One region of the Actinoallomurus sp. NPDC052274 genome, then DNA from elsewhere that is predicted to be linked to it. Evidence: riboswitches for the same ligand, from Rfam matches in the RefSeq annotation. Region 1 holds a riboswitch; the other holds the start of a gene.
What was found. Region 1 has a riboswitch for cyclic di-AMP ahead of AB0K82_RS25140 (CHAP domain-containing protein). Riboswitches for the same ligand answer to the same signal wherever they lie in the genome.
Positions count from the first base shown of each region.

Region 2: another riboswitch for cyclic di-AMP. It lies ahead of AB0K82_RS44105 (CHAP domain-containing protein); the one in region 1 lies ahead of AB0K82_RS25140 (CHAP domain-containing protein).

Region 1 is NZ_JBFAUT010000031.1:18,185-34,809, forward strand. Features, by position in the region: gene AB0K82_RS25120 (nitrite/sulfite reductase) at 1-11, shown strand, start outside; gene AB0K82_RS25125 (Insertion element protein) at 8-184, shown strand; gene AB0K82_RS25130 (phosphoadenylyl-sulfate reductase) at 181-894, shown strand; gene AB0K82_RS25135 (sirohydrochlorin chelatase) at 876-1,649, shown strand; cyclic di-AMP (ydaO/yuaA leader) riboswitch at 2,111-2,257, shown strand; cyclic di-AMP (ydaO/yuaA leader) riboswitch at 2,365-2,506, shown strand; gene AB0K82_RS25140 (CHAP domain-containing protein) at 2,519-3,271, shown strand; gene AB0K82_RS25145 (hypothetical protein) at 3,414-4,031, shown strand; gene AB0K82_RS25150 (TetR/AcrR family transcriptional regulator) at 4,152-4,835, shown strand; gene AB0K82_RS25155 (isovaleryl-CoA dehydrogenase) at 4,822-6,429, shown strand; gene AB0K82_RS25160 (trehalase family glycosidase) at 6,549-8,696, opposite strand; gene AB0K82_RS25165 (beta-galactosidase) at 8,699-10,738, opposite strand; gene AB0K82_RS25170 (carbohydrate ABC transporter permease) at 10,735-11,580, opposite strand; gene AB0K82_RS25175 (sugar ABC transporter permease) at 11,577-12,521, opposite strand; gene AB0K82_RS25180 (sugar ABC transporter substrate-binding protein) at 12,526-13,857, opposite strand; gene gcvPA (aminomethyl-transferring glycine dehydrogenase subunit GcvPA) at 13,959-15,320, shown strand; gene gcvPB (aminomethyl-transferring glycine dehydrogenase subunit GcvPB) at 15,317-16,625, shown strand, end outside.
Region 2 is NZ_JBFAUT010000119.1:597-7,162, reverse strand. Features, by position in the region: partial or broken gene AB0K82_RS44125 (hypothetical protein) at 1-126, shown strand, start outside; gene AB0K82_RS44120 (beta-1,3-glucanase family protein) at 169-315, opposite strand; gene AB0K82_RS44115 (beta-1,3-glucanase family protein) at 312-794, opposite strand; gene AB0K82_RS44110 (hypothetical protein) at 958-1,134, shown strand; cyclic di-AMP (ydaO/yuaA leader) riboswitch at 1,466-1,613, shown strand; gene AB0K82_RS44105 (CHAP domain-containing protein) at 1,614-2,621, shown strand; cyclic di-AMP (ydaO/yuaA leader) riboswitch at 2,946-3,118, shown strand; gene AB0K82_RS44100 (NlpC/P60 family protein) at 3,124-4,140, shown strand; gene AB0K82_RS44095 (class II 3-deoxy-7-phosphoheptulonate synthase) at 4,162-5,502, opposite strand; gene AB0K82_RS44090 (tetratricopeptide repeat protein) at 5,713-6,566, shown strand, end outside.

The DNA of each region.
Region 1 (16,625 bases):
ACCTGAAGTGACCGAACGAGCCGTCCCCTTCTACTGCCCCTACTGCGGAGACGAGGACCTGGAGCCGTACGAGAGCGACGGCGGCTGGCACTGCCGTGCCTGCACGCGGGCCTTCCGGCTCCGCTTCGTCGGGCTCGGCGCGCTCAGCTCGGCGGGTGCTCCCCGAGGGGAGGGCTCGGCATGACGCTCCTGTTCGAACGCCCCACCGCGGCGCTCGACCTCACCGACATCGTCGAGTCGGCGGCGGACGCCCTGGAGGACGCCTCCGCCGAAGAGGTCATCCGCTGGTCGATCGCGACGTTCGGCGACCGGATCTGCGTGACGTCGTCCATGAAGGACGCCGTGCTGGTGGACCTCGCTTCCAAGGTCCGCCCCGGCATCGACGTGCTGTTCGTCGACACGGGGTACCACTTCGCCGAGACGGTCGGCACCCGCGACGCGGTCGAGGCCGTCTACCCGGTGAACGTCGTGAACGTCACCCCCTCGCGTACCGTCGCCGAGCAGGAGCGCGACCTCGGGCCCCGGCTGTACGGCCGGAACCCGGACCTGTGCTGCCACCTGCGCAAGGTCGAGCCGCTGAACCGCGCCCTCGAGCCGTACCTCGCGTGGATCACGGGGATCCGGCGCGAGGAGACCTCGCACCGGCGCGGCGCGCGCGTGGTCGAGTGGAACGCCGCGCGCGGCAAGGTCAAGGTCAACCCCCTCGCCCGCTGGAGCCAGGCCGACCTGTACGGCTACATCGAGAGGCACGGCATCCTGGTGAACCCGCTGCAGTACGACGGGTACCCCTCCATCGGCTGCGAGCCCTGCACCAAGCGGGTCGCGCCGGGCGAGGACCCGCGCAGCGGACGCTGGGCCGGCACCGGAAAGACCGAATGCGGCATCAACCTGTGAGACCTCGGAGCAGCCGGGCGGCGGTCCCCCTGGTCGCGGTGGCCCACGGGAGCCGTGATCCACGTGCGGCGGCGACGGTCGAGGAACTTCTCGATCTTGTACGTCGTTCCTCGGGGGTGCGGGTCGTGACCTCCTATCTCGACCACGCTCCCCCGGCACCGGGGCAGGCGCTCGGTGGTCTCGTCGGAGAGGGGGCCGACGAGGCCGTCGTGCTCCCTCTTCTGCTCACGGCCGCCTATCACAGCAAGACCGACATCCCCGGCGCGCTGCGGGAGGCCCGGGCGGCCCACCCGCGGCTGGCGCTGCACTACGGCGCCACGCTCGGCCCCCACCCGCTGATGACGGGCGCCCTGGAACGGCGGCTCGCCGAGGTGGGCGTCCGGCCCGACCCGGAGACGGCCGTGGTGCTCGCCGCGGCCGGCTCCAGCGATCCGGCGGCGAACGCGACGATCGACCGGATGGCGCGCGACTGGGGCGGCTGGCGCGCCGTCGTCCCCGCGTACGCCTCCGCGGCCCGTCCCACGCCCCCCGAGGCCGTACGCGCGCTGTACGCCGCGGGGGCGCGGCGTGTGGTGGTGGCGTCGTACTTCCTGGCCCCGGGCTTCTTCGCGGACAAGGTACGGGACGAGTCCCTGGCGGCGGGCGCCGTGGCCGTCTCACCGGCCCTGGGCGCCGCCCCCGAGCTGGCGGAGATCGCCGCCCAGCGCTATCGCGAGGCCCTCGTCCGGGCCGACCTCGTCGCGGCCGCGGGCTGAGCGACCTTCCTCCGGCCGGCCGGAACACCGGCCCGGCATCTCCGCCGGCCGGCCGGAACGGCGGGCTGAGCGATCTTCTTCGACTGGCCGCGACGCCCTATGCCGTAAGGCTTTTCGGCCCGTCCGCAATTATGATCATTTCCAGGCTTCGTGATTCTTTTTCCTTATCCGTAAATTGATCACGGCAGGCCATGGCGGCAATAAGATCATGTATTCCAATGGATCATGTGAGCCATGTCGCAAATCTGGGTATTTGGCCCGTCGGTATTCGCGTGCTATGTTCGCCTAAGTCCGGCGGACGCCCCCCATGCGCCTCCCGGAAACCCGCCGGCGACGGCCGGCCCACCAGCGCAGACGGCGCGGCGCGAAGAAGCGTGCGAGGGCCTCCGTACAGAGCCGGGATGATTCATATCCAATATCACGCCACTCCCGTGGAGAACCCCTTGATCCATTTGGATGCGGGAGCGGCAACGTCGAGTCCGTGAAGATCACGGAGCCGGGGACCCACACGAAGTCCCGGGGTGAATCGGTACACCTGTCGTGCCGTAGGGCGACTTCCACGCCCGAACCCGTCAGCTAACCCGGTAGGCGTCTGGAAGTAAGGAGTTTCGGAACCTCGTCCGCGAGTCCTCCCTGATCTGAATACCTGGTCGTCGTCCCTACCCCTGGGACCGTACGACCAGACCCTGTCTCTTTGTTCGTGCCGCCCGCGCAAGCGGGCGACCCGCTGAATCCGCACCTCGCGGAACCGGGGACCCACAAGAAGTCCCGGGGTGAATCGGCACATCTCTCGTGCCGTAGGGCAGCTTCCACGCCCGAACCCGTCAGCTAACCCGGTAAGCGGCATGGAAGCCGAAGGAGTACCCCCCGTGTCCCCTCGACACGCCAAACCCCGCTTTGCACCGAAGAAGTGCCTCACCGGCCTCGTCGCCGGTGCCGTGACCGCCGGCGCGGCCGCGATGGCCGTCGCCACCGCCGCGCCCGCCGTCTCCGCGCAGACCCCCACCGCGTCCCGTCCCGCCGCCCACCAGGCTGGTCAGGTACCCGCACCTGGTACGGGTAAGGCGAAGCACGCCCGCCCGGTGAACGACAACCCGCACGTCAAGGTGCACACCGTCGCCGAGCAGAAGGCGAAGAGGGTGCCCACCGCGGCGGACGTCGTGAAGCTCGCCATGTCCCAGGTCGGCACGACCGAGAACGCGGGCGGCGGCAGCAAGTTCAACCAGTGGTTCATGACCACCCCGTACGCCAAGGCCGGCGCCGCGCGCGACGGCGGGTCGGTCAACGACTACGCCAACGCCTCCTGGTGCGACATGTTCGTCACCTGGGTCGGCGACCAGCTCGGCGTCAAGGGCATGGGCGGTGACGCGTTCACCCCCTCCCACGCCAAGTGGTTCATCTCGCAGGGCCGCTGGGGCACCACTCCCAAGCCCGGCGCGGTCGTCTTCTTCTCCTGGAACGGCAGCGGCGTCGACAACATCGATCACGTGGGCCTGGTCATCAAGGACAACGGCGACGGAACGATCCAGACCGTCGAGGGCAACACGGACGACGCCGTGAAGGTCCGGACGCGTAACACCTCCACCGTCGTGGGCTACGGCTACCCGGAGTACCCGCAGTAATTCACCCGTCGACGCGTGCCGTGCCGCCGTCGGCGACGCGGCACGTGCCGACCTCCCTTCCCGGGCCGTTCCCGGGATCTCTCCTCACCCCTCCCCCGGTACCCCCATGCCCTCATCCCCCCATGCCCCCGAAAGGAAAGCGATGATCAGGTTCTCGACCAAGGCCATCGCCGGTATCGCCGCCGGTGTCGCTCTCGCCGGCGGCGGCGTGACCACCGCCCTCGCCTACGGCGGCACCTCGGAGGCGGCGTCGGCGCCGCAGGCGCAGAGCGCCCCCGCGAAGACCTCGCAGCAGGCGCAGGCCGAGAAGCGCGTCGACAGCGCCGCCCAGGACCGGATGCTCGTGGCGGTCAAGAAGGACAAGGACCCCAAGAAGGACACCAAGAAGGACGCCAAGGCGGCGGCCCTGCCGGGTGGCGTCTCCACCGCCACGTCCTTCTGGGACCCCTCGACGGCATCGGGCAAGCCGATGTCGTACCACACGATCGCCAGCCCGTACTGGCCGCTCGGCACGAAGGTGAAGATCACCTACAACGGCAAGAGCGAGATCGGAGTCGTCGAGGACTTCGGCCCGGCGGAGTGGGCGGTCGCCCAGCACAACCCGCCGGCGCTCATCGACCTGTCGGAGAAGATGATGCAGCACCTCACCGGCACCGCGTCGAACTCCATCACCATCAAGTTCCAGGTGCTGGAGCTGGGCAAGGGTGGCGTCTACCGCCACTCCGGCACCGGCTACGACACAGCCACCGGCAAGGCGTAACCCGCTCCCCCTCGCCTGCCGGCCGGACGGCGCGGGATCCCCTCTCGGGATCCCGCGCCGTTCTTTCGTCTCCGGTGACAAGGCTTGCCGGGAAGGAGTGAACTGAGGTTCAATCCTTGTGTGCCGTACCGCCGCACGCCCCGCGTCGAGGCCCGGCTCAGCGCCTCGCGGGAACGCATCCGCGCCGCCGCGCTGGCCGTCGTGGCTGAGCGGGGCTACGCCGGATGTTCGATCGCCGCCGTCGCCCGGCGGGCGGGGGTGGCGACCGGCAGCGTCTACCGCCACTTCCCGTCGAAGTCCGAGCTGGTCGCCGAGGTGTTCCGGGTGGCCTCGCAGCGCGAGGTGGACGCGTTCGCGCGCGCCGCGTCGCCGGCACGGCCGGCGGCCGAGAGCGTCGCGGCGGTGATCGAGACGTTCGCGGGCCGGGCCCTGCGCGCCCCCCGCATGGCGTACGCGCTTCTCGCCGAGCCGGTGGACCCCGCCGTCGACGCCGAGCGGCTGGTCTTCCGCCGGGCGTACGCCGCCGTCCTCGCTGGACTCATCGGCCGCGGCATCGCCGCCGGCGAACTCCCCGACCAGGACGTCGAGGTCAGCGCCGCCGCGCTCGTCGGCGCCATCGGCGAGGCCCTCGTCGGCCCCCTCGCGGTCGGCGCGGCACAGCCCGCCGACGCGTGTCCGCCCGCCGCCCCGGCCCTGCCGACCCGGACGGACGCGGCGGCGCGCGACCGGGTCCGGGCCGGCCTGATCTCCAATCTCATCTCGTTCGCCCAGCGCAGCATCGGAGCGGTCAGTGACAACACATGAGGTCTTCAACCAGGTCCCCCCGCTCATCGGCCACGACGTGGCCGACGATCCGGCTCTTCTCGACGGGATCTTCCGGGAGGGCGGTGGCTGGGCGGCCGAGGCCGTCCACGAGCTGGGCCGGCTGGCCGGCACCGAGCAGGCCCGGGAATGGGGCCGGCTCGCCAACGAGCACCCGCCGGTGCTGCGGACCCACGACCGGTACGGCCGGCGCATCGACGAGGTGGAGTTCCACCCGGCCTGGCACGAGCTGATGCGGGTCGCCGTCGGCCACGGGCTGCACGCCCGCGCCTGGACCGAACGGTCCGGGGCACACGTCGCCCGCGCGGCCAAGTTCTACGTCTGGCGGGTCGACGCCGGTCACGGCTGCCCGATCTCGATGACCTACGCCGCCGTACCTGCGCTGCGCCACGCGCCCGAGCTGGCCCGGCGGTACGAGCCGCTGCTGACGTCCGACACCTACGACTTCGGGCTGCGGACCCCGGCGGACAAGCGCGGCATTCTCGCCGGCATGTCGATGACGGAGAAGCAGGGCGGCTCCGACGTCCGGGCGAACACGACGCGGGCGGTGCCGCAGCCCGACGGCACGTACCTGCTGACCGGCCACAAGTGGTTCACGAGCGCGCCGATGTGCGACGTGTTCCTCGTCCTCGCGCAGGCGCCGGAGGGCCTCACCTGTTTCCTGCTGCCCCGCGTGCTGCCCGACGGCACCCGCAACGCCATCCGCCTGCAGCGGCTCAAGGACAAGCTGGGCAACCATTCGAACGCGTCCGCCGAGGTCGAGTACGAGGAGGCGGTGGCCTGGCGCGTCGGCGACGAGGGGCGGGGCGTCCGCACCATCATCGAGATGGTCAACATGACCCGGCTCGACTGCGTCGTCGGCGCAGCCGCCGGGATGCGCGAGGGCCTCATCCAGGCCGCCCACCACGCCGCGCACCGGCAGGCCTTCGGCCGGTACCTCATCGACCAGCCGCTGATGCGCAACGTCCTGGCCGACCTGGCCGTCGAGTCCGAGGCGGCGACCGTGCTGATGCTCCGCCTGGCGGGGGCGACCGACCGGGGCGAGACCGCGTTCAAGCGGCTCGGGCTCGCCGTGAGCAAGTACTGGGTCTGCAAACGCTGGCCCGCCCACGCCGCGGAGGCCCTGGAGTGCCTCGGCGGCAACGGCTACGTCGAGGACTCCGGCATGCCGCGGCTGTTCCGCGAGTCGCCGCTCAACGGGATCTGGGAGGGCTCGGGGAACGTCTCGGCGCTCGACGTGCTCCGCGCCATGGTCAAGGAGCCGGAGACCGTCGAGACGTTCTTCGACGAGGTCGGCCTGGCCTCGGGCGCGGACGCCCGGCTGGACGCCGCCGTGCGGGAGGTCAAGGACTCACTCGCCGACGTCGCGACGATCGAGCTGCGCGCCCGGCGGATCGTGGAGCGCCTCGCCCTGGTGCTGCAGGGTTCGCTGCTGGTCCGGCACGGTCACCCGGCGGTCGCCGACGCCTTCTGCGCCTCCCGCCTGGACGGCGACTGGGGCCGGGCGTTCGGAACGCTGCCGGCCGGCGTCGACTTCGCCGCGATCGTCGAACGGGCCCGCCCGAAGATCGGCTGACTCCGGCCGCCCGCGGCTTCGAAGGCCGGTGCCGCGGAACCGGAGTCGCTCGCGGCGGACGTGCGCGGGCCCGCGGCCGGCCGAGGCCGCGGGCCCGTGATCTCACCGGCCGATCCCGCTCAGGCGATGCCGGGCAGCAGCGCCGCCGACCAGCTGAAGTTGGTGGAGTTCAGCGGCTCTCCGGTCAGCGGGTCGTAGTTCTCCATGATCGGACCGTCGCCGAGCAGGCCGCCGGCCGACCGCCACAGCCGGTCCGCCGCGGTCGCCGCGTCCCTGCCGTAGCCGTACCGGCGCAGGCCGGTCAGCGCGAAGTACGCCTGGTCGAGCCAGACCGGCCCGCGCCAGTACTCGTGCGCGGCGAAGTACGGCGAGCTCTTGGCCACCGTCGGGAACGGCACCTTCGTGGCGAACTCCGCCGGGTCGGTCAGCCTGGCCCGGACCCGCGCCGCCTCGGCGCCGTCGGCGACCCCGGCCCACAGCGGGACGGCGCCCTCGATGCCCCGGCCCCGATCGACGAGCCGCCGGCCGGTGGCCAGGTCGGTGTCGTAGAAGAAGCCGGTCGCCGGGTCGTACATCTTGGCCCGGATGGTCGCGGCCAGCGTCCGTGCCTGCGCGGTGTACCGCGCGGCGTCCGCCCGGTGCCCGAGCCGCGCGGCGATGGCCGCCAGGTAGCCCTTCTCGGCGACGAGGTAGGAGTTCAGGTCGACCGACTCCTGGTTGAGCGAGTAGCCGACCAGGCGGCCGTTCGCGTCGCGGTTGTCCACCACGGTCGTGCCGAGCGCGGCGTCGAAGCGCGGGGCGTTGTCCATGCCGCTCTCCCAGGCCGCCGCCTGCCGCCGTTCCTCGGTGCTGTCGTTGGCCGGGTCGACGGTGGCGCCGTACTCGGCCAGGCCGTCGTGGTCGTGGTCCCGGTCGCGGTACCACCAGTCGTGGTAGGCGACCAGCTTCGGGTACATCTCCTTGAGGAACGCGGTGTCGCCGTTCGCCTGGTACACCTCCCAGACCGCCCAGGCGGCCAGCGGCGGTTTGGAGTTGCGCTCGTTCCAGTTGCCGCCGCCGCGCGCCGGGTCGTTGTAGAAGACGCAGTCGGGGATCATCCCGGCGTCCTGCGGGCGGGTCGGCGAGTCGGGGCGGACCTGATAGTCGAACATCGACCGGATCTGCGACTCGGCGAGCGCGGGCGCGAACCGGGCGGTGCCGACCGCCTGCTTCCAGGTGTCCCAGGCCCAGAGCCCGCCGGTGAACCACTTGTAGGTGATCGACGGGGTGACGCCGTCGTGCTTGAGCATCCCGGCCGCGCCGCGCCAGTTGGTGATCAGCGTCTCGACCGACTTGACCAGGGCCCGGCGCCGGTCGGCGGGCACGCCCCGGGTCGCGGCGGTGACGTAGCCGCGCCAGCGCGCGTCGCCCCGGGCGACGGCCTGCTCCGGCCGGCGCAGCAGGTCGCGCACGACCGGCAGCTCCCGGTCCCGCTCCGCCGCGGTGAAGGTGTAGGTCTCGGTCCAGGTCAGCGCGGTGGTGCGGTGCGGCGCGACGGTCCGCGGACTGGCCAGCTCGGTGTCGTACGAGTCGCCGGTGACCGTGGTGCGGACCGGCTCGGCGTGCACGACCTCGAACCGCTCGGTGCCGTCGGTGAGGTAGTCCCAGACCTTCCGGACCTTAGCGAAGTCGACGGCGACGCCCTGGCCGGTGGCGCGCAGCGACGGGGCGCCGCGCATCGGCTCGGTGTCCGGCCGCAGCAGCGCGCCGCTCCAGCCGACCTCCAGCGTGCGCGCGGTGGTGCCGGTGTTCTCCAGGTACGCCCGCACGAGCGCGCTACGGTCGCCGCCGAACCGCAGCTCCAGGGTGAGGCGCAGCCCGGGCAGGTCGTACGACTGGCGCAGCAGGCCCGGCAGCGCGGTCAGCACCGGCTTCTTCGCGGCGGCCAGGTCGATGTCCCGGCCGTTCTCCCGCAGCCGGATGCGGGAGAACGCCTTGCTCAGCCACCACGGGTACTCCTGCGCGATGTACATCGGCCCGGAGAACGCGCCGTACGTGGAGGGGTCCTTCGGCAGCGCGTAGGCGTGCCACGCGCCCTGGTCGGCGAACACGTTGATGTCGCTGACGTCGGCGGGCAGGGCGGTCGCGGGGACGCCGCGCAGGTCGAGCACGTCGGCGTACCCGGTGGGCCCGGCGGGCGGCGGCGCGGCCTGCGCGGCGGGCAGGCCGGTGATGACGAGGGCCGAGCCGAGCGAGAGCCCGGCCAGGGCGTGCAGCGATCGACGCATGGTCACCTTTCGTGGGGAGGGAGCGGCCCCTGGGGCGAGGCCGTCTTGAGCACCGCCGCCCCGAGCGCGGGCAGCCGGAGCGTGCCCCGCACGGCGGTGCCGGTCAGCAGCTCGACCCCGTCGGGCACGGGCACGTCCGTGTCCGCGCCGCCGTGGTTGAGCAGGAAGAGGTAGGAGGCGTCCGGGCCGTCGCGGCGGGTGACCTCGACGCCGTCCGGGGCCGCCAGCACGGGCCGGACGCCCGCGTCGGCGAACACCGCGTCCAGCAGGACGCCGACGTCCTCGCCGAGGTGGCAGCCGACGTACCAGGCGCGGCCCGCGCCGTGGTCGTTGCGGGTGATCGCGGGACGGCCGGTCAGGGGGCCGGCGGCGTACGCCCCGACCACCTCGGCCGTCGTCGCGGTCAGCCACTCGCTCCACAGCGTCGCCGCGAGGACGCGGTCGCCGGCCGCGACCTCGGTCGCGTCCCCGTCGGCGATCGGCCAGAACTCCTCGACGGCCACGCCGAGCACGTCGCGGAGCGGGCCCGGACAGCCGCCGTCGTGGATGTGGTCGTGCTCGTCGGCGACGCCGCTGAAGCAGCCGCAGACGAGCCGTCCGCCGCGTTCGACGTGGGCGGTCAGCCACCGCGCGGTGGCCTCGGTCACCAGGTACAGGTTGGGGGCCAGGACGACGCGGTAGCCGTCGAGCGGCGCGCCGGGCGGCACGAAGTCGACCGTCACGTTGCGGGCGTGCGCCGGGGCGTACCACGAGGCGGTCAGCTCGCGCAGCCGCAGCCGCGACGACGGATGCTCGTCCAGTTCCAGCGCCCACCAGGAGTCCCAGTCCAAGACGACGGCGACGTCGGCGGTCAGCCTGCTGCCCGCGACCTCGCCGATCCGGGCCAGTTCCCGGCCGAGCCCCACGGTGCCGGCCCAGCGCGGCGACGCGACGCCCCGGTGCGGCAGCAGCGCGCTGTGGAACTTCTCCGCGCCCGCCCGGGACGCCCGCCACTGGAAGTGCAGGACGCCGTCGGCGCCGCGCGCCACCGTCTGCAGTGACCACAGCCGCTGCAGCTCCGGGGTCTTCGGGACGTTGACGGGCCGCCAGCTCACCCCCGAGGGCGCCTGCTCCATCAGCAGCCACGGCCGGCCGCCCTTGAGCGAGCGCATCAGGTCGTAGTTCAGCGCCGCGCCGACGTGCGCCGCCGGGTCGGCCGGGTCGGGGTAGGCGTCGTCGGACACCAGGTCCTCCTCCGCGGCCCAGGCCCAGTAGTCCAGCGCCTTGAACATCGACATGAAGTTCGTGGTCACCGGCACGTCGCCGCGGACCTCGTCGAGCACCGCCTTCTCGGCCCGGTGGCAGGCCAGCAGCGCGTCGGAGCAGAACCGCCGCCAGTCCAGCACCTGGGTGGGGTTGACGGGGCCGGGCGCGGCGCGCGGCGGCTCGATCTCCTCCCAGGCGCCGTACCGCTGGGACCAGAAGTCGGTGCCCCACGCGGCGTTCAGCGTCGTCAGGTCGGCGTACCGCTCCCGCAGCCAGCGCCGGAAGTCGGCGGCCGAGGTCGGGCAGAAGCACTCGGTGACGTGGTCGCCGTACTCGTTGTGGACGTGCCAGAGGACGAGCGCCGGATGGTCGTGGTACCGCTCGGCGATCGCCCGCGCGAGCCGTACGGCCGCCCGCCGGTAGACCGGCGAGGACGGGCAGTAGTGCTGCCGCGAGCCGAACTCCAGGCGCACGCCCTCGGCGGTGACCGGCAGCACCTCCGGGTGCGCGCGGACCAGCCAGGCGGGCGGCGACGCGGTGGCGGTGGCCAGGTCGACGCCGATGCCGCTGCCGGCGAGCAGGTCCAGCAGCCGGTCGAACCAGCCGAAGTCCCAGGCGTCGGGGCCGGGCTGCAGCCGCGCCCAGGAGAACACCCCCACCGTGACCAGGTTGACCCCGGCCTCCTTCATCAGCCGGACGTCCTGCTCCCACACCTCCTCGGGCCACTGCTCGGGGTTGTAGTCGCCGCCGTACAGCAGACCCGGGATCCGGGTCAGCCGACCGTCGGTCCGCGTCATCCCTTCACCGCCCCTCCGAGCAGGCCGGACACGAACTGCTTCTGGAAGATGAAGAAGACGAGCATCAGCGGCAGCGTCGCCAGGAACGAGCCGAGGATCAGCCCGGAGTAGTCGACGTGGCTCTGCCCGACGAGGGTGTACAGCGCGACCGGCGCGGTGTACTTGTCCTCGGTGTTGAGCATCAGCAGCGGCCACAGGAAGGAGTTCCACTGGCTCATGAACGTGAAGATGGCCAGCGCGCCGAGCTGGGGGCGCACCACCGGCAGCACGATCCGGTAGAAGACGCGCAGGTCGCCGGCGCCGTCCATGCGGGCCGACTCGATCAGCTCGTCGGGGAAGTCCAGGAACGCCTGGCGCATCAGGAAGATGCCGAACGAGTTGGCCAGGAACGGGAGGATGACCGCCTGGTAGGTGTCGATCCAGCCGAGGTTCGACATCATCTGGAACAGCGGGACGAGCAGCACCTGGAACGGGATCATCATGGTCGCCAGCACCAGGCCGAGCAGCAGCCCGCGGCCGCGGAACCGGTACTTCGCCAGGCCGTACCCGCACATGGCGGAGATCAGCGAGCTGACCACGGTGTAGACGACCGCGACGCCCAGGCTGTTGGCCATCACCCGGGCGAAGCCGATCGAGTGCTGCAGCGACACGAGGTTGTGCAGCAGCCGCCCGCCCGGCAGGAACGGCGGCGGGGAGCGGAACAGCTCGTCGTTGTCGCGGGTGGAGGCCACCACCATCCAGTAGAACGGCACGATGCTGACCACCGCGCCGGCGGCGAGGAACAGGTAGCCGACCGCGCGGCCGAGCAGACGCGGGCGCAGGGTGCGGGTCGTGGTGGTCATCGGCCCGACCGGTCCTTTCCGAGGAAGCGGAACTGGACGAACGAGATCAGCCCGATCAGCAGGACGACGACCCACGCGATGGCGGCCGCGTAGCCGAAGTCGAGCTGCTCGAAGCCGACCTTGTACAGGTAGAGGACGGGCGTCATCGTGGCGTTGCCCGGCCCGCCCTTGGTCAGCACGTAGTTCTCGTCGAACAGCTGCAGGGTGCCGATGGTCGAGGTGACCGAGCAGAACAGGATCACCGGCCGCAGCTGCGGGACGATCACGCGGGTGAAGGTCGTGAAGGCGCCCGCGCCGTCGATGGCCGCCGCCTCGTACTGCTCGCGGCCGATGCCCTGCAGCCCGGCCAGGAGGATCACCGCGTTGTAGCCGGTCCACCGCCAGGTGATCGATCCGATCAGCGCCAGCCGGGCCCAGCCGGGGCTGTTCAGCCAGTCCACCTCGGGCAGGCCCACGGCGTGCAGCGTCTGGTTCACCATTCCGCCGTCGGTCTTCAGCAGCACCCGGAACACCACCGAGTAGGCGACCAGCATGGTCACCGCCGGCAGGAAGTAGGCGATGCGCCAGGTCGACCGGAACCGCAGCCACGACCGGTTCAGCCCGTACGCCAGCAGCAGCCCCAGGCCGATCATGAGCGGGACCTGCACGATGAGGATCAGCCCGGTGTTGCGCAGCGATGCCCAGAAGACCGGGTCGTGCAGCATCCGCCGGTACTGGGCGAGCCCGACCCAGGTCTGCACGCCGTCGCGGTCGGCGGTGAAGCTCTGGTAGACGCTCGCCAGCAGCGGATAGGCGAAGAAGAGGACGAACAGCGCGGCGGCCGGCCCGGCGAAGATCCACGGAGTGAGCCGTGGCAGGCCGCGCCGCCCCTCGCCCCGGCCGGGCCGCCGCCCGGCCGGGGCCGGCGCGCGCACGGCCTCCCGTGTCACGTCGACGGTCACGGCGTCACCCCACCGCGCGGCCGGTCGCGGCGGCGATCTGCTGCGCCGCCGAGTTCAGCGCCTTCTGCGGATCGTCGTGGTGCAGCACGATGCCGGAGATGGTGCCGTTGACGATGTCGGACGCCTTCGACCCGTCCTTGGTGTACTCCACCGGCGGCACGGTCTTCTCCAGGTCGGCGAACGTCTTGAAGACCGGCCGCCCGCCGTAGTAGTCCTGCGGCGCGCTGACGTACGGGTCGTTCAGCGCGGGCAGGAAGGCCGGGAAGAGCCCTTCGGTCTTCAGCATGGACGCCTGGTTGGCGGCGTCGGCCAGCGCGAACTCGACGAACGCCCACGCGGCCTCGGGATTCTTGGTCTGGCCGGCGACGGCGAGGGTCGAGCCGCCGTCGTTGGACGTGCGCACGCCACCGGCGTCGAAGGCGGGCAGCGGGACGACGCCGAACTTCCCCTTAAGCTCCTTCATCTCGTCGGTGAGCGTGCCGGACCACCAGACGGCGTACGGAGTGGTGGCGACCTTGCCGGACTTGGTGGCGGCGACCAGGCCGTCCCAGCCCTTCTCGAAGTCGACCAGTCCCTTGTCGGCGAGCGTCTTCAGCAGCGTCGCGGCGCGGACGGCCTGCTGGTCGGCGACGGCGACCTTGCCGTCCTTGAAATACCGCTGGCCCTGCTGCTGGAGCATCATCGGGAACGTGCTGTCCTCGGCGGGGTCCATGACGAGCAGCTTCTTGCCGGTCTTGGCCTTGATCTGCTCGCCGGCGCGCACGTAGTCGTCCCACGTGTGGATCGAGGCCGGGTCGACGCCGGCCCGCTGGAACAGGTCCGTGCGGTAGAACAGCGCGCACGGGCCGCTGTCCCACGGCAGCGCGAACACCCGGCCCTGCTCGTCGGTGACGTTCGCCCAGGTCGCGGGGGCGAAACTCGACTTGTAGCGACCGGCCAGGGACGTCAGGTCGTACAGCCCGCGCGGGAAGTTGCCGATGTAGCTCGGCAGCTTGCTGCCCTCGACGGTGAGGACGTCGGGGAGGCCCTGCCCGGACCGCATGCCGACGGTGATCTTGTCGTACGCGTTGTCGTAGCCGATGTCGACGACCTTGACCTTCACGCCGGGGTGCTGCTGCTCGAAGGCGGGCGCGAGTCGCTTGAGCGCCTTGGCGGCGACGTCCCACGACCACACGGTGACGTCGCCCTTGAGCGCGGTGGCCGAGCCGGACTTCAGCGCGGGGCCGGGCCTGCGGGCCGTCCCTCCGGTGGCGCAGCCGCTCACCGCGAGCAGTACCGACATCACGCCGGCGAACCCGGCGGTCAACACTGACCGCCGTTTCAGGCTCGTCGCCATCTTGCCTCCCAGGACTGGTATGAAGAATGCTGTATACAGCACACTGCATCATGTGCTTTCGTCAAGAGGGTGCGACGAGAAACTCGAAAGCGAGGACGTGTGTGAGCGTTCATCCGTACATCCCCAACTCCGTACCGGCCATCAAAGAGCAGATGCTGGCGGCCGTCGGGGCGGCGAGCACCGAGGAGTTCTACGCCGACGTGCCGGAGAGCATCCGGCTGCGCCGGCCCCTGGACCTGCCGGCCCCGCTGCGCTCGGAGGCGGAGCTGGTCCGGCACGTCGGCGCCCTGCTGACCCGCAACACCGGGACCCACGAGGCGCTCAGCTTCCTCGGCGCCGGCTGCTACCAGCACCACGTGCCGGCGGTGGTCGACGAGGTGATCAACCGCAGTGAGTTCCTCACCGCCTACGCGGGCGAGCCGTACGAGGACCACGGCCGCTTCCAGGCGCTGTGGGAGTACCAGTCGCTGATGGGCGAGCTGCTGGAGATGGACGTCGTCAACGTGCCGACCTACGACGGCTTCCAGGCGTCCGCGACCGCGCTGCGGATGGCCGGCCGGATCACCGGGCGCCGCCGTCTGCTGCTGGTCACCGCCCTCGACCCGGACAAGCTGTCGAAGATCGACGACTACGTGCGTCCCGTCCACGACGTGGTCGTCCTCCCCGTCGGCGCCGACGGCCGGGCCGACCTGGACGCCGTGCGCGCGGAGCTGGCCGCCGGCGACGTCGCGGCCGTCTACGCCGAGGCGCCCTCCTACCTGGGCATCGTCGACCCCGCACTGCCGGAGCTGGGCCGCCTGGCGCACGAGGCCGGCGCGCTGTACGTCGTCGGCTGCAACCCGATCTCCCTCGGCGTGGTCGCGCCGCCCGCCGCCTACGGCGCGGACATCGTCTGCGGCGAGATCCAGCCGCTCGGGCTCCACCTGGCGTACGGCGGGCTGAACGGCGGGTTCGTCGCGACCAGGGACGAGGAGCGGCTCGTCGCCGAGTTCCCCTTCCGGCTGTTCGGCGTGGCGCCCACCGAGGTCGAGGGCGAGTACGGCTTCGGCGACGTGGCCTACGAGCGGACGTCCTTCGCGCTCCGTGAGGAGGGCAAGGAGTGGGTGGGCACCGCCGCCGCGCTGAACGGCATCACCGCCGGGGTGTACCTCGCGCTGATGGGCCCGCAGGGCATGCGCGAGATCGGTCAGACGATCATGGCGAACACGCGGTACGCGATCCGCCGGCTGGCCGAGGTGCCCGGCGTCGAGGTGCCGTACGCCGACGCGCCGCACTTCGCCGACTTCACCGTGCGCTTCACCGGCGCTCGGACGGCGGCCGAGGTGGGCGACGCGCTGCTGGACCGCGGCATCTTCGGCGGCCGCGTGCTGTCCGAGACCGACGCCCTGTACTGCGTCACCGAGATCCACGGCAAGGACGACATCGACCGCCTGGCCACCGCCCTCCAGGAGATCGCGAAGTGAACACCGAACGCGCCACCGTCACGACCGCCGACGCGAAGATCGGTCCGAAGCCGCCGCTGCGTCGTTTCCACCAGGCCCGCTGGGACGAACCGCTGCTGTTCGAGCTGAGCAGCCCCGGCGAGCGCGGCGTGCTGGTCCCCGAGCCCGAGGTGCCGCTCGACGACAGCCTGCCCGAGGGGCTGCGCCGCGCGGCCCCGCCCGCCCTGCCGGAGCTGTCCCAGCTGCACGTCCTCCGGCACTACCTGCGGCTGTCGCAGGAGAACCTCGGCGTCGACCTGAACGTCGACGTCGGTCAGGGCACGTGCACGATGAAGTACAGCCCGAAGGTCAACGACCGGTTCGTCCGCGACCCGAAGATCGCCGAACTGCACCCGCTGCAGGACGAGCGGACCGTGCAGGGCGTCCTGGAGATCGTCTACCGGCTGGAGCAGCTGCTGCGGGAGATCTCCGGCATGGACCGGGTGTCGTTGCAGCCCGGCGCCGGTTCGGCGGCGATCTACACGAACGTGGCCATGATCCGGGCGTACTTCGCCGCGCGCGGGGAGCTGGAGCAGCGGGACGAGGTGATCACCACCATCTTCTCGCACCCGTCCAACGCCGCCTGCGCCAAGACGGCCGGGTTCAAGGTGATCACGCTGTACCCGGACGCCGACGGCTACCCCGACATCGAGGCGCTCAAGGCCGCGGTCGGCCCCCGCACGGCGGCCCTGCTGATCACCAACCCGGAGGACACCGGGATCTTCAACCCGCGGATCGAGGAGTTCGTCAAGATCGTCCACGACGCGGGCGGCCTGTGCTCCTACGACCAGGCGAACGCCAACGGCATCCTCGGCATTACCCGGGCCCGCGACGCCGGCTTCGACCTGTGCCATTTCAACCTGCACAAGACCTTCTCGACGCCGCACGCCTGCGGCGGCCCCGCGGCGGGCGCCTGCGGCGTGACCGAGGCGCTGGCGCCGTTCCTGCCCAAACCGACCGTGGAGTTCGACGGCACCCGCTACCGCCTCGACGACGACCGGCCCGCGTCGGTCGGCAAGATCCGGCCGTTCTACGGCGTGGTCCCGAACCTGGTCCGCGCCTACGCCTGGATCATGGCGCTCGGCGCGGAGGGCCTGCGGGAGGCCGCCGAGGTCGCCGTGCTCAACAACAACTACCTGATGAAGAAGGTCCTGGAGATCCGCGGCACCTCCGCCCCGTACGCGGAGGGCCGGCGGCGGATCGAGCAGGTCCGTTACAGCTGGGCGAAGCTGGCCGAGGAGACCGGCGTGCACACCGAGGACATCGGCTACCGCGCCGCCGACTTCG
Region 2 (6,566 bases), on a different contig from region 1:
TGGCGGCCCGGCGCGGGGACACGGCGTCCGACCTGCGCCGACACGGAACGTACGGTGACGGGCGGACCGCCGCCCGCGACCGACCGGGACCCGATGTGCGGTTACGAGCGGCGTTTCGCCCGCTGAATCCCACAGTGACCGGTTCCGGCCATGCAGGTGTGCGCCGGCTCAGAATGGCGTGAGGGTCACCGTCACGGACGTCGGCGCGTCGTCCTGGATGTAGGAGGCGTGGCCGGCCACGTCGTCGAAGGCGAAGCCGTACGCGGCGCCGTCCGCGCTCGCCTGGTGCATCGCCCGCGCGTAGCGGTTGGTCACCGGATCCGGTGGTTCGGGTCCGTACCGACCCAGCCCGCCGGGTACTGCAGGGCCGGCCTGCCGTTCCCGTCGGTGACGACCTTCAGCCGCAGCCGGTCGCCGATCGAGAAGTAGACCCGGCCCGACATCTTCGGCAGGACGACGGTCGCTTCGCCGGAGTCCCGGAACGGGATGGCGTAGTCGGTGAACCCGCCGGACCCGTTGTCCGACGCCGCGCACGGGACGAACGCGCCGTCCGCCGTCACGTGCCCCTGGGCGCCGGTCGCCGGGTCCACCCCGACGACGTACATGTGGATCGACGCGTCGGCGTACCTGCCGGTCCGGTTCACCGCGGTCAGCGGCAGGCCGCCCGTGGTCGCCGCCGTGCTCCGGGCCCGCGACGACGGGGCGCATCCCGTCGTTCCGCCGCCGAACGCGAGTGCGCCGAGAGCGGCGGTCGACGCGAGGAACGACCTTCTGCCGATCATTCTGCTGTGCACGAGTTCCCTCTCCTGTCCTGAGACCGCGTCCGGCGTTCAGCGAAGCGGCCGGGGAACCGCCGCGGCAGGGGCTTAAGGCGCGCTTCAGGTTTGGTTAAGGAGGTGCTGAACGACGACGCGGCGGAGCGCGGCCGGGGCGGGGTCCGACGAGGATGAGTGGGGCGTGCCACGGCGCCGCAGGCCGTTCGCGGCCTGCGGCGTCGCAGAACGCCCACCGAAGCGGGTGCCCTACCGCCGGCCGGCCGACGCGATGTCGTGGGCGCCGTCCCGGCACGCGGCATACGTGTACGTCGCGGACGACGACCGCGGCGTCGACATCCCACGCCCCGAGGTGCGCTGAGCCGCATAAGGGCGGTTTTCGGACGACGGTCGCGGCGTCGACGCGCCGCGACCGTGACCTCCGCCGAGGAGAGCCCGGCCTGAGTGCCGTGTTCGTCACTTTTTCCTGGTGGCGGGCGCGGCACTCGCCTTTCCCGCCCACCTCCCCTTTCCGGCTTCGCCGCACGTGAGAGTGCCCTTTCGGACGTTACCCGGCTGGACGCGCCCACGTCCGGCTACGCTCGGTGAGCGAACGATGCCAGACTTTCGTTTCCGAACGCGTTGCCGTTGTTGCGAGAGTTCGGCTAGATTGCGCCGAGATCGGGCTGTGACCAACCTCCAACCAGGGGGTTGCAGACCGACCGCCGAGTCCCGGCGACGCAGCCAGTGTCGCGGGAGCCGGGGACCCATCAGTCCCTCGGGGTGAATCCGTCACGCACGGTAGGGCTACCTCTGGCCCGAACCCGTCAGCTAACCCGGTAGGCGGTAAAAGGGGAGCGAATGGATTCAGTAGGTCAGAAACTGCTAGAGGTCGCCAAGGGCCAGCTCGGCTATCACGAGAAAGCCAGCGGTTACACCAAATTCGGCGACTGGTACAGCAAGCATGTTGACAAGGACCCCGTCTACAAGACGTCGGCCTGGTGCGACATGTTCCTCGCGTGGGCGGCCGACAAGGCCGGCGTCGAGGACTGGACCGGCCAGTTCGCCTATACCCCCGACCACGCCAAGTGGTTCAAGAAGCAGGGCGCCTGGGGCCACAAGGCCGAGCCCGGCGCGATCGTGTTCTTCTCCTGGTCGGGCGGCAAGAGCATCGGCGACATCGAGCACGTCGGCATCGTGGAGCGGGTCGACGGCCACACGCTGCACACCATCGAGGCCAACCACAACAACGCGCTGACGCGCGCCACCCGGGACATCAGCCAGGTGGTCGGGTTCGGCTATCCCTCCAAGGTGAAGGTGAAGGCGGCGCCGGCCGTCCAGCAGCCGGCCCAGACCGACCAGAACTACGCCCCGAAGCACGCCGCGCCGCCGCCCGCCGTCAAGGAGATCGGCAAGGACGTCCAGGCGCAGGTCGACGCGCACACGACGGCGGCCCACGACCCGGCCGCCCCGTCGTCCCCGCTGCCGGACCAGCAGGCCGCCCTGACCGGGCTGCTCGCCGTCGTGCTGTTCGGGACCGTGGCCCTCGCCGTCGGCAAGTCGAAGGTCAAGGTGCCCGTCTCGGCGCCGAACGTCCGGGTCCGCAAGCGCGGCAAGCACCACCGCACGCCGGTCGAGCTGCCCGCCGAGGTCAGCGTGGCCGACCTGGAGGCGGCCGACGCCAGCACCCAGCTCATGCCGGTCCTGTCCGCCGAGGCCGCCGCGAAGGCCGAGGACCAGGAGTTCTGGGGCAAGATCGCGGAGCTGGAGGAGGACGTCGAGCTGGCGTTCTGGAACACCCTGCACGCCGCGGTGTCGCAGAACGGCTCGATCGAGTCCGAGACGGAGTCCGAGTCCGTCCTGTCCTGAGCCTCGTTCCGAGCCGCGGCGCCGCGCCGCGCGCGACACCGTCCGTACGGTCCCCGTCCGCTCCTGCTCCGGAGGCGGGCGGGGATCGCCGCGTCAGGGCGCGAGCGGGGACCGCCGAGCACGAGGTGAGCGGGGACCGCCGCCGCCAGGCGTGAGGTGAGCGGGGACCGCCGTGTCTAGGCGCAAAGGACCAGCCGCCCATCACCCGGAGTGACCATCCTGGGATCCCCCGGGCCATCTCCGCATGTTCTCGTTGGACGCTCCGTCACCATCCGTTAATCTCCAGCGAGTCGTCACCGGCCGAGAGACGGCCGGACCGCCGAATCGCCCGTCGCGCCGTGGCGCGCCGGGGAACCGGGGACCCATTCGCGGAGGCAGAGGGCGTCTCCTCGCCTGCGCATCGGGGTGAATCCGCGTCCGTCGCCGACGGCCGCGGTAGGGCTCCTTCTCGTCCGAACCCGTCAGCTAACCCGGTAGGCGGCCTGAGGAGAGGAGCACCTGGATGGATCGATTCCGCACCGCGGACACGCACGACCCTCTTCATCCCGGGAAGGGAACGGCCCGCCGTACGGCGGTCGCGACCTTCGCCCTCGTCATCGCCGGACTCGCACCGCCCGCACTGGCGGACTCCGCCCGGCCCGGCCCGCGCATCGACGCGCTCCGGCAGCGCGCCGGCCAGTTGAGCGACCGGCTCGAGCAGCTCACCGAGCAGTACGACGGCCTCAAGGTGCGCCTGGAGCAGGCCCAGCGCGCGGCCGTCATCGCCGGTCAGACCTCGGCCCGCGCCACCGAGGCGCTGAAGGCCACGCAGCGCAAGGTCGGCCGGTTCGCCGCCATCCGTTACATGAACGGCACGCACGACGACGCGCCCGCGCTCCTCGCGTCCTCGAACCCGCGCGCGCTGCTGGACCGGGCCACCACCCTGCACTACTTCACCCAGCAGGACGACAGCGAGATCCGGCAGCTCACGCAGGCCATCCAGAACGCCCAGTGGACCGGCCAGGACGCCCGCGACCGCGCCGCGCAGGCGGCCCTCCTCAGGAGCCGGCTCGCCCGGCAGCGCGCCACCATCCGCGCCGCGCTGGAGAAGGTCCGCGGGCCGCTGCTGCAGGACGCCGTCGAGCGCGCCGGCAAGGGCGAGAAGGTGCCCGCCATCCCCGGCGGCCCCGGCAGGGCGGTCGGCGCCGTACGCGCCGCGCTGACCCAGCTCGGCGTCCCGTACGTCTGGGGCGGCGCGACGCCAGGTCAGGGGTTCGACTGCTCGGGGCTGACCATGTGGGCCTACCGGCAGGTCGGCGTCAACCTGCCGCACTACGGCGGCGACCAGTGGAACGCCGGCGTCCACGTCTCCCGGGACCAGCTGGAGCCGGGAGACCTGGTCTTCTTCTACTCCGACATCCACCACATGGGGATGTACATCGGCGACGGGAAGTTCATCCACGCGCCGCACACCGGCGACCACGTCCGGGTCGCCGACCTGTCGACCCGGCCCTTCGCCGGCGCGGTCCGCGTGGTCTGAGGCGACCACGCGGACCGGGGCTCACTTCCCGACGCGGTACATCTCCGCGACCATGAACGCCAGGTCGAGGGCCTGGCCCCGGTTGAGGCGGGGGTCGCAGGCCGTCTCGTACCGCTGGTGCAGGTCGTCGTCGACGATGTCGTGGCCGCCGCCGACGCACTCGGTGACGTCGTCGCCGGTGAACTCGAGGTGCACGCCGCCCGGGTGGGTCCCGAGCGCCCGGTGCACCTCGAAGAAGCCGGCGACCTCGTCGAGCACGTCGTCGAACCGGCGGGTCTTGTACCCGCTCTCCGACTCGAAGGTGTTGCCGTGCATGGGGTCGCAGATCCAGGCGACCTGGGCGCCGCTCGCTGTGACCTTCTCCACCAGGGCGGGAAGGTGCTCGCGGATCCGCTTGGCGCCCATGCGGGTGACGAAGGTGAGCCGGCCGGGCTCACGGTCGGGGTCCAGCCGCTCGATGAGCGCGAGGGCGTCCTCGGCGGTCGTGGTCGGGCCGAGCTTCACCCCGATGGGGTTGCGGATGTGCCGCATGAACTCCACGTGCGCTCCGTCGAGCTGCCGGGTGCGCTCGCCGATCCACAGGAAGTGGGCGGAGACGTCGTACGGCAGGCCGGACCGGGAGTCGACGCGGGTCAGGGCGCGTTCGTAGTCCAGGAGCAGCGCCTCGTGGCTGGAGTAGACCTCGACCCGGTGGAACTCCTCGGGGTCCGCCCCGGCGGCGTGCATGAACGCCAGCGCCCGGTCGATCTCCCCGGCCAGCCGTTCGTAGCGCCGGCCCGCGGGGCTCTCGGCGACGAAGTCGTGGTTCCAGGCGTGCACCTGCCGCAGGTCGGCGTAGCCGCCCTGGGTGAAGGCGCGGGTGAGGTTCAGCGTGACCGCGGCGGCGTGGTAGGCGCGCAGCAGCCGCTCCGGGTCCGGCACGCGGGCTTCCGGCGTGAAGTCGAACCCGTTGACGATGTCGCCCCGGTAGGCGGGCAGCTCGACGCCGTCGCGCACCTCGAACGGCTTGGACCGCGGCTTGGCGAACTGCCCCGCCATCCGGCCGATCTTGACGACCGGGACGCTCGCGGCATAGGTCAGGACGACGGCCATCTGCAGCAGGGTCTTCAGCTTGTTGCGCACGTCGTCGGCGGTCGCGCCGGAGAACGTCTCGGCGCAGTCACCGCCCTGCAGGACGAAGGCCTCACCGCGCGCCACCGCGGCGAGATGCGCCTTGAGCTGGTCGCACTCGCCGGCGAACACCAGCGGCGGCAGCTTGGACAGCTGCGCCGCGACGTCTTGGAGCCGGGCGGGGTCGGGCCAGTCGGGCTGCTGGGCGGCCGGAAGGTCACGCCAGGTTTCGAGGAGGTCCACGAGACCCAAGGGTATCGAGCGGGTCACAAGCCCGGGTCATGCAACCTGCGTATTCCGCCCTGTTTCCCGCATCTCCGCCCCTGCCACGGCGATCCGCGATAGGACGGACCTCGCGTCACCACGGCGATCCGCGGTGTGACGGGCCTCGCGTCGGCCGCCCCGAATCTCTGAGATGATGGGCCGATCCCGCAGATCGCCGACGACGCATGAGGTTCTGACATGAGCACGAACGGCCGCGCCTATGACATCTGGCTCCGCAAGCCCGAGGAGGCCCAGCAGCTCCTCGAGTCCAAGCGGGCCGATCTCGACGGTGACGGTCTGTCCCTGCTTTCCTGGCTGGTCCTCACCAACGAGCGTGACGACAGGAAGGCCGAGCAGATCGCCCACCAGGCGATCGCGGCCGGTGGCGACACCCGGTTCGCCACGGCGGCGCTCGCTGAGGCGTACAAATGGCGTGGCGACTACGGCCGGGCCGCCCAGATCGTGCGCCAGGCCCGCGAGAAGTACCCGACGATCCCGTGGTACGCCCTGACGCTGGCCGACGTCCTCAAGGACGGCGGATGGATCGACGACGCGGAGGCCATCCTCGAGTCGGTGGTCAACGACTCCCAGCTGCGCCGGCACGCGCTCAAGCGCCTGTCGAAGTGGGCGGTGGACCGCGGTGACAAGCCGCGTGCCCTGAAGTACCAGACCGAGCTGATCGCGCTGGCCCCCGACTACCTGGTGTACGCCTCGGACTACACGCTCCTCGCGGCGCTCCGGCTGGAGGCCGGCGACCCGGCGGGCGCCCGGGACATCCTGCAGCGCGGCGCGGCGATCTACCCGCGCAACAAGCCGATCAAGGAGATGCTGCACCAGCACTTCGGCGAGCTCGCGCCGGAGAAGGCGCCGAACATCCCGCCGGTCGACGAGCACGCGGTCGGCGCCCGCCGCATCCCGATCAAGACGAAGATGATCACGCTGCGCACCGGCATCCTCCCGATCATCCAGGAGGCGACGCAGGGCATGCTGCGGCCGGACGACATTCTCGCCCTGTCGGAGAGCCCCGCGTCGGCCGGTCAGGGTCGGATGAT